3 regions of the Pradoshia sp. TA40_28 genome follow, and region 3 is predicted to be linked to each of the others. Evidence: predicted binding sites of a transcription regulator. Region 3 holds the regulator's gene; each other region holds the start of a gene.
The links. Region 3 encodes LexA, which represses DNA repair genes until DNA is damaged. Its sites were predicted from a motif close to CGAACATATGTTCG; they were not measured.

Region 1 (3,291 bases), on a different contig from region 3:
TTGTTTCTGCGGCATTAATTGTTCTTGTAGAATTAAATCTTGCTTCTGCCTGGATCGTTATTTTAATAATCAGCCGTGAATTTGCGGTAACAGGTCTGCGTCTTGTTTTGGCCGGTGAGGGTGAAGTTGTAGCCGCAAACCAATTGGGGAAAATTAAAACCTGGACTCAGATTATTGCTATATCCGCGTTATTATTACATAACCTGCCATTCGCATGGATTAATTTCCCGTTTGCTGATCTAGCATTATATGTAGCGCTATTCTTTACTCTTTGGTCTGGTTGGGATTACTTTGTTAAAAATAAACACGCGTTTTTAAACTCGAAATAAGGGTATCATTCGTATATAACTTTTTAAATTGGCGGGTGACAGAATGAATGCGGAACTAATAGCAGTTGGCTCTGAATTATTGCTTGGGCAGATTGCCAATACAAATGCTCAATTTATTTCGAAAAGCTTGGCAGAGATAGGTGTTAACGTATATTACCATACTGTGGTAGGTGATAATCCTTCCCGATTGGAAAAAGCAATTGAAATTGCAGAATCCCGGGCAGATCTTATTATTTATACCGGTGGTTTGGGACCAACGAAGGATGATATAACAAAAGAAGTTGTGGCCTCTCATATCGGTAAAACGTTAATAACAGATCAAAAAGCAATGGAAAACATTGAAGATTATTTTAAAAAAATAAATCGGGTTATGACAGAAAACAATCGAAAGCAGGCACTGGTTATTGAAGGATCAGAAGTTTTCCATAATCATAATGGGATGGCTCCTGGAATGGCTGTGTCTCATGGAGATATTCTTCATATTCTTTTGCCTGGGCCCCCGAGTGAGATGAAGCCAATGCATCAAGATTATACCATTCCCTATCTATTACGATTAATGGACCGGGTTGAACGCATTGATTCAAGAGTACTACGTTTCTTTGGTATAGGAGAATCACAGCTCGAAACAGAGATTGAGGATTTGCTGGATCAACAAAGTAATCCGACTATAGCACCGCTGGCATCAGATGGAGAAGTGACTCTTCGAATTACTGCTAAGCATGAATCAACTGCTGAGGCTGACAAACTATTAAAAGAGGCGGAAGAGAAAATTCTCTCACGTGTGGGCGAATATTTTTATGGATATGATGATACAACCATCATGAATGAACTTATTAATCTTTTAAAAGAAAATGAACTTACAATCTCGGCAGCTGAAAGCTTAACTGGTGGAATGTTTCAAGAAAAAATGACGGATATTCAGGGAGCAGGGTTAATTCTTAAAGGCGGTATTGTTGTTTATACGAATGAAGCTAAGAAAAAGCTGCTAAAAGTAGAACAATCGACCATAGATCAATATGGAGTTGTCAGTGAGCAATGTGCTATTGAGATGGCTGACAATATTAAAGCCCAACTGCAATCTGATATCGGGATAAGCTTTACCGGTGTAGCTGGACCAGACGAATTAGAAGGTCATCCGGTAGGGACTGTTTATATTGGTATAGCTATAGCTGGTCAGAAAACATACGCTAAGAGATTAGATTTAGGCGGAATGCGTGAAGTGAATCGAGTTAGAAGTATGAAGTATGGCTGCCATTTTCTTATACACAAGCTGAGAGATTTGTATGCATAACAAATTCCCTCCCCAACTAGAAAAATAGTTGGGGTGTTTTATTGTTTATAAAATAGCAATAATTTCAGTTTTATACGATTTATTGTTTGAAGTAATCGGTTTACTTAAGGTATTCATTTAAATTGACGAATAAATGATAAAAAAACAAGGCGAATAAATGTTCGCTTTTTTGCTTGGCAAATCCGACTGAATGAGGTATAGTATAGATAAGTTCTTAATTGTACAAGTTATGTTTTTTATATAGATATGGGGAGGAAATAAACTGTGAGTGAACGTCAGGCTGCGCTGGATATGGCGCTAAAACAAATTGAAAAACAATTTGGTAAAGGTTCAGTAATGAAGCTCGGTGAAAGAGCAGACAGAAAGGTTTCCACAATTCCAAGTGGTTCTCTTATGCTAGATTCAGCCCTAGGTGTAGGTGGATATCCAAGAGGAAGAATAATTGAGATTTATGGACCGGAGAGTTCCGGTAAAACGACAGTCGCTTTACATGCGATTGCAGAAGTACAAGCAAAGGGTGGACAAGCAGCCTTTATTGATGCAGAACATGCTTTAGATCCGGCATATGCACAAAAGCTTGGCGTAAATATAGATGAATTACTACTTTCCCAGCCCGATACTGGTGAACAGGGATTAGAGATTGCTGAAGCGCTTGTACGAAGCGGTGCAGTTGATATTATTGTTGTCGATTCAGTGGCGGCATTAGTGCCAAAAGCTGAGATTGAAGGTGAAATGGGAGATTCTCATATGGGCTTACAGGCTCGTTTAATGTCCCAGGCTCTTCGTAAACTTTCTGGATCCATTAATAAATCTAACACAATTGCAATCTTTATTAACCAAATCCGTGAGAAGATTGGTGTTATGTTTGGTAATCCAGAAACAACTCCAGGTGGTCGTGCGCTTAAGTTCTATTCTACCATTCGTCTTGAAGTAAGACGCGCGGAACAATTGAAACAAGGAAATGATATTGTAGGTAATAGAACTAAAATAAAAGTTGTTAAAAATAAAGTGGCTCCGCCATTCAAAGTGGCTGAAGTGGATATTATGTACGGTGAAGGTATTTCTAAAGAAGGTGAAATCATCGACATTGGTTCTGAATTAGACGTGATCGAAAAGAGTGGTTCCTGGTATTCTTATAATGGAGAGCGCTTGGGCCAAGGCCGAGAGAATGCCAAACTGTTCTTAAGAGAAAATCCGGATGTCCGTGATGAGATTTCTATGAAAATTCGTTCGGCATATGGATTAAATGGGGAAGTTCAAGCTGTAAATCCAGTAGAAGACATGGATGAATTGGATTTACCTGAATAAGTATAATTCTACCGGGCAAACCTGCATTTATAGGTTTGCTTTTTTTCTTAAATCACGTTGAACTGCTCAGGAATCTTTTCATTATTTTTTATGATACGTATATATTTGTCTGTATTTTTGAAAACGAGGAAAAGAGCGTCAGGACTAGCTCTTGACAACAAATTTTCATAACTTTACAATAGATATGTATTAATATCTTTTTTTATGACATGCCCAAAAGCGATTGTGCTGTATATTTTTAGATGATGTACATGCCAGAATTGAAAACAATGTAGTAAAAGAGATTAAAAAATTTAATAGCAAGAGGAGGTGTAATGATGGATCCAATCACTATCATCTCCATTTTGCTTGGCCTAATTGTTG
Region 2 (3,291 bases), on a different contig from region 3:
TAAAGGGACATAATCATAAATAGTAATGCGAACACACGTTTACTATCTAATTCTATGACTAAGCTATTGAACCATCCAAAATGATCAATCATTACACCGATTACAAGCTGACCAGCTATACCAGCAATATTAGTTGCGATAACTCCAATTCTAGGAACTGCCATGACAGTTAAAAGTAAATACATCGTGCCTAAAAATGCTGCACTCAATTGCCATTTTGGTGCTTCTAAAAGTGCAAGCACATTTCCGCTGCCAAAAAATAAAATGAAAATGGTAAGGAACATAGTCCCAGTTAGAAATGTCAAAAATGTTGTTTCAATTGTTCCTGCTTTTCGACTAAATGTACCATTGATAGATGATTGTGCGCTTAATGTGATACCGCCAATCATTGTAAATAAAATCATAAATACGCCCATAATTATGTACCCCCTAGTTGATTAATATTAGTGCAATAATCATTGAAATAACTGCAAAAATCTTTTCTTTATTCATTCTAGTTTTTTTACTACCTAGCCATCCAAAATGTTCAATCACCATACTCATGACTAATTGTCCGATAATTACAGCAACCATTGTTATACCAACACCAACGAATGGGACACTTACAACAATGGAAGTTAAATAAACAACACCCAAGACACCTCCAAGTAATGACCATTTGGGTGCTTCAAATGTATAGGACAGCCGTCCTTTTCCAAAAAATATCCATAATAGTCCCATAATAATTGAACCCATAAAGAAGTTATAAAAACTTGTTTCTATTTGTCCAATTGATTTTCCTAATTCAGCATATATAGCTCCTTCAAAGCTAAGTGCTGCTCCAGCCAATAGAGCTAGTATATAAGATATAAAGCGCATAGAAAGTATCCCCTTTTTCGTATATTTATATATCTAGAAAAATAGATATAAATAAGATAAAAAAACAGAAATCAATATAAGTTAGATCTCTGTTCTAAAATAATTAGCTAACTGCTGAATAAACTCTTCATTGCGCCTATAGTAAGTCCATTGTCCATGACGAATCGATTCAAGTAGACCAGCTTTTTGCATCATATTTAAGTAGCTAGAAACCGTAGATTGAGAAACCTTGGCTTTTTCTTGAATATCCCCAACACATACTCCACCTTTGTAACTTACCTCCTTTGGTAGGTGAGCGCCTTGTTTTGGGAAGTGTTTCTCGGGTTCCTTTAACCACGCTAGGATGTGAAGTCTTGTTTCATTAGATAATGCCTTGAATACATCAATAGGTTCCATGTGTGTAATTCTATATCTATATTTCTCGATATGTCAAATTAGAAGAAAAATACCATGTGAAAGGAATAGATAAAACAGTTTATCGGGAAAATAAATCAGTTATTTTTTTGTCGATTTTTTGGTTTGGTGTGGGTTGACTCTTGATTTACTCACAGAGTATTCGCACGCTTACTTACTCTTATACATAAATTGTAAATATATTTCCATTGAATACGAACGTATATTCGCTTATCATTAAGGATATAATAAATGCGAACATATATTCTAGTTTGGAGAAGATTTTACTATGATTGATTACCGTACTTTGCCGCATCATTATGTGATGTGTGTGGATATGAAAAGCTTTTTTGCCAGTTGTTCAGCAGTGATGATGGGACTCGATCCGCTCGAATGTTATTTGGCTGTGGTAAGTGATACAAAACGGAGTGGCAGTGTTGTGTTGGCTTCTTCACCGAAAATGAAAAAAGAGTTTGGCATTAAGACGGGGTCGAGATTATTTGAAATTCCTGATGATCCACGTATTATAACGGTTAATCCTAGTATGGCTACGTATTTGCGTATCTCTACTGAAATCAGCCGTTTGTTCAATCGGTATGTACCTAAAAGTGCCATTCATACGTACAGTGTTGATGAAAGTTTCTTAAAAGTAGATGGCACCACCCGTCTATGGGGTGATATTGTGGAAATTGCTGAAAAAATCAAAGATGAAATTGATCGAGAATTTCAACTCCCCTGCGCCATCGGAATTGGTCCGAATATGTTGCTTGCCAAGCTGTGTCTGGATTTGGAAGCGAAGAAAAAGGGGATCGCCCAGTGGACCTATGAGGATGTACCTGAAAAATTGTGGCCCTTATCTCCCTTGAGCGAAATGTGGGGGATCGGTAAGCCTTTGGAAAAAAAGCTGAACGGAATGGGGATTTTTTCAATTGGTCAATTGGCGCGCTATGACTTGGCGACGCTTGAAAAAAAGTTTGGCGTGATGGGCAATCAATTATATCATCATGCCTGGGGTGTTGATTTATCTGATATTGGAGCGCCCATTATGGAAGGGCAAATCAGCTTTGGAAAAGGGCAGGTTTTACTGCGTGATTATAAAAAGCCTGAGGAAATCAAGCACGTCATTCTAGAAATGAGTGAGGAAGTAGCAAGAAGAACACGGGCAAGCGGAATGGCTGGACGAACGGTCAGTTTAGGAATTTATTACAGTCAGGATGAATTTGGCGGTGGATTTCATCGTTCTCTTACAAGAGAAACACCGACTAATATTACGATGGATCTTTATGAAATGTGCTTAACATTGTTTGAACGATTTTACACAGGAAAGACCGTCAGGAAGATTTCTATTACACTTTCGAATGTCATTCCAGACCAGGAGATGCAAATCAGCCTATTTGATCAGGATGGCTGGCGCAGGCGAGAACTCGGTTTTGTGATGGATCGAATGCGCAAAAAATTTGGATCCAATGCGATTTTACGCGCCGTATCGTATACAGAGGCGGGAACGGCTAAGCATCGAAGTACATTGGTTGGAGGACATAGAGCATAACAGTCAGTGAAATGGAGGTTACCTTAGAATGATTCGAGATCGTGGGAAAATAAAATGGACATCCATGATGCTGCCGGAGCATGTGACGATGCTTAGAGAATGGGCACATGAGGATAGTTATGAAACAAGAAATGAGCTTGATGAACAGCAAATGGAAGCCATCAATGGGATTATTATGGAGGCAATGGAATATGGGAAGCCTGTGATGATCCGGTATTACCGGAAAGACAGTCGCCGGTATGGGACGGTAGAAGGTCATATTCATTATTGTAATGAACAGGCTCAGAAGCTCCACATTGTTAATGAGGATGGAGACACTTGCTTTGTATTTTATCAGGAACTGGTGGATGTACAACTAAAAAATTGATGGTCAAGCAATCCCCTGTAAGCTTATGCATATGTTGGTTATAGCTCTCTTTTTTATTAGCCTAAACAAGGTCTATTACCCAATTTAGGGAGAACCAAAACCAAATATTAGACAAAATACCACA
Region 3 (3,291 bases):
TATAAACGGGATATCCCACTGATTGTGGAGAAAAGGCCATTTAAGATTGAACATACGAAGGCAGGCGATGCGTTAATTGTTTTTTCACGCAATAAAGTTCTTCAAACAGCCTCGAAATTGGAAAGAGACGGACATAAAGTCAGTGTGATTTATGGCAGTATGCCCCCTGAGACGAGAGCCAAACAAATCCAGCGCTTTATTAACAGGGAAACTAAAGTCATTGTTTCTACGGATGCAATCGGGATGGGGCTTAATCTACCAATTCGGAGAGTTGTTTTCCTGGAAAATGATAAATTCGATGGAACGAGAAGACGTTTATTGACCTCGCAGGAAGTGAAACAGTTGGCAGGCAGAGCTGGCCGAAAAGGGATTTACAATGAAGGCCGAGTGGCATTTACGGATCAAATCGGCTTAATGAAGCGATTATTAAATAATAAGGATCAATCGATCAATACGTTTGCAATCGCCCCTACACAAGGAGTTTTTGAGCGTTTTAAGAGATATCATTCCAGTTTGGATCAGTTTTTTGAATTATGGGATGAATTTAAAAATCCTGCAGGTACAACAAAAGCTCCACTCACTCAGGAAAAAGCTTTATATCAGTTAATTCGAAATGAAAAAATAGAAGGCAGGATGTCAATCACTGATTTATATAGCTTTCTCCACTTACCATTCTCAGCAAATGAGGAAATATTAGTCAATCAATGGCTCTATAATATGAAAGCCATTGTGGACAGAAGAGATTTGAGAGAACCTTTTATAAAGAAAGGATCTTTGGAAGAACTGGAATTATCCTATAAATCAGTTGGATTGCATTTATTGTTTTTATATAAATTAGATCGGAGAAGCGAAACGATCTATTGGGAGAGAGTGAGAGAAGAAATCAGTACAGACGCACATCTTCAGTTAAGAAAAGGGGTTAAAAAATATCAAACCAAGTGCAGATCTTGCCATAAGCCGTTAAGCTGGAACTATCCATTTTCTATTTGCCAAACCTGCTATGAAGAAAGTAAACGATCCAGATACTATTATAAAGGATGGGATATATAGGAGACTAAAACTTGCAATCATTGGTTGCAAGTTTTTTATGTTTAACATAACTATATTATGTAAACTAATGCTTTCAAAAAGGAAAAAAGAGTATACGTAAACAAGAATATTCGATCTTTATTAAACATAGATTGATAGAGACTAGTTTAGGAGAACAGAAGAAGAACCGGCATAAAAGCCGGTTCTATCATCCTTATTGAATGTTTCTGTACAATCCAATTACTTTACCCAAAATACTTACATTTTGCAGAATGATAGGTTCGAGCATAGAGTTTTCCGGTTGAAGACGGAAATGGGTATCTTCTTTAAAGAAACGTTTCACAGTAGCTTCATCATCTTCTGTCATAGCTACAACAATCTCACCATTGTTTGCTGTATGCTGCTGGCGAACAATAACGTAGTCACCATCAAGAATACCAGCTTCAATCATACTGTCTCCCATAATTTCAAGCATAAATACATTTTCATCCGCAGGTGCCATATGTTCAGGAAGAGGGAAGTATTCCTCAATATTTTCGATGGCTGTTATTGGTTGACCGGCAGTTACTTTCCCGATTAACGGAACATTAACGGAATTTGTCTTTGGTATATGGTCATGTGGATCCATGTCCAAAATTTCAATTGCACGTGGCTTAGTAGGGTCACGTCTGATGAGTCCTTTACTTTCTAGTCGCGCTAAATGACCATGAACGGTGGAACTGGAAGCCAGTCCAACTGCTTCACCAATCTCCCGAACGGAAGGTGGATAGCCTTTCTTTTTAACTTCTTCTTTTATATATAGCAAAATATCCTGTTGACGTTTGGATAATTTAGTAGTCATCTCCCGCACCTCTTTATGCTTACTTTTTTTTAGTATATCATTTCCTGGTTTACAGTACAAACATAAGTTCGTTTTTTTGTTGACACAAAACACACGTTCGGTTTATACTAACATCATAACAAGCGAACATATATTCTGCGGAGGGGTTTATTTATGAAAAAGTTATGGACTTCTTATTCTTATACAATTATATTTATTATCGGTGTTTTCCTATTAATATCCAGTTTACTGGTGACTACTATTGAAACGCCGAAGGATGATTTTCAACAAATTATGGTTAAAAAAGGCGATACAGTTTGGGATATGGCTGAAAGATTTGATGGCAGTGAGATGACACAGACTGAATTTGTCTCCTGGGTGCAGGAAAATAATGATTTGCAGATTAATCAATTAAAAGAAGGTCAAACGATTGTGATTCCTGTTAAGAAAAACAATGATAATACAGAGATGCTGCATTTAGCAGATTCTGATAAATAACTATATAATCAGTAGGTCGGGATATAGGATCCCGGCCTTATCTATATGTAAAAAGAATGGTGAGAGAAGATGAAGGTTGGAATATACTGCAGAGTTAGTACAGATAAAAGTTCACAGGAAACGTCCCTGGAAAGGCAGGAACAGGAGTTAACAAGACTCGCTGCTGTTAAGGGATTTGAGATTGTCAGTATCCAGAAGGAACAAGCTAGTGGATATGATTTGGAGCGGGAAGGCATTCTAATCCTGCTGGAAAAAATGAAAAACAAAGAAATTGAGGGACTGTTAATACAGGATGAAACGAGACTTGGCAGAGGTAATGCGAAGATAGCCCTGCTACATTGTATTTATAAAGAAGGCATTAAATTATATACGGTTACTCATAATGGCGAGCTTGAAATTTCAGAAACAGATGCCATGCTTTTGCAAATCATCAGTATTGTAGAAGAGTATCAACGTAAATTGCAAAACAGTAAAATCAGAAGGGGAATGAAACGGGCAATCGAAAAAGGCTACAAGCCACAAAAAAACCTATCTAATCAACATATAGGTGGCGGTAGAGAAAGGTCGGATGTCCCGTTACAGGAAGTTATTGAATTGCGTATTAAGGGATTGACATTTGCTGAAATAACGGAGAATTTAAACAGAAAAGGCTATGATTTATCAAAAGCAACCATTCACCGGAGATATTCAGAATATATGAAAAAGAATACCAATCAATAGTTCCTTCTTGAAAATAATTCTGTTTTTCTATACGATGTCAATATCTACTTATTTTTCAATAGAAGGAGCAATACTATGCTGCCAACGCATAAAATCAAAAGAATTAATGAATTGTCCAAAAAATCAAAAACAGTAGGTCTTACAAAAGAAGAAGCCACTGAACAATCTCTTCTTAGGAAAGAGTATTTGGAAACGTTTCGTACATCCATGCGAAATACAGTTGA

Region 1: a site for LexA is predicted at 1,771-1,784, ahead of recA (recombinase RecA). Genes of this name have one in related genera too.
Region 2: a site for LexA is predicted at 1,468-1,481, ahead of AC58NB_RS07505 (Y-family DNA polymerase). Genes of this name have one in related genera too.

Annotation. Positions count from the first base shown of each region.
Region 1 covers NZ_JCATZO010000002.1:214,128-217,418, reverse strand. Annotated here, with positions in the region: gene pgsA (CDP-diacylglycerol--glycerol-3-phosphate 3-phosphatidyltransferase) at 1-329, shown strand, start outside; gene AC58NB_RS03100 (competence/damage-inducible protein A) at 373-1,620, shown strand; gene recA (recombinase RecA) at 1,885-2,928, shown strand; gene rny (ribonuclease Y) at 3,246-3,291, shown strand, end outside.
Region 2 covers NZ_JCATZO010000004.1:298,542-301,832, reverse strand. Annotated here, with positions in the region: gene AC58NB_RS07520 (DMT family transporter) at 1-416, opposite strand, end outside; gene AC58NB_RS07515 (DMT family transporter) at 430-858, opposite strand; gene AC58NB_RS07510 (ArsR/SmtB family transcription factor) at 940-1,254, opposite strand; gene AC58NB_RS07505 (Y-family DNA polymerase) at 1,541-2,800, shown strand; gene AC58NB_RS07500 (YolD-like family protein) at 2,829-3,167, shown strand.
Region 3 covers NZ_JCATZO010000013.1:42,288-45,578, reverse strand. Annotated here, with positions in the region: gene AC58NB_RS15200 (helicase-related protein) at 1-1,050, shown strand, start outside; gene lexA (transcriptional repressor LexA) at 1,244-1,870, opposite strand; gene yneA (cell division suppressor protein YneA) at 2,024-2,347, shown strand; gene AC58NB_RS15185 (YneB family resolvase-like protein) at 2,417-3,067, shown strand; gene AC58NB_RS15180 (DUF896 domain-containing protein) at 3,143-3,291, shown strand, end outside.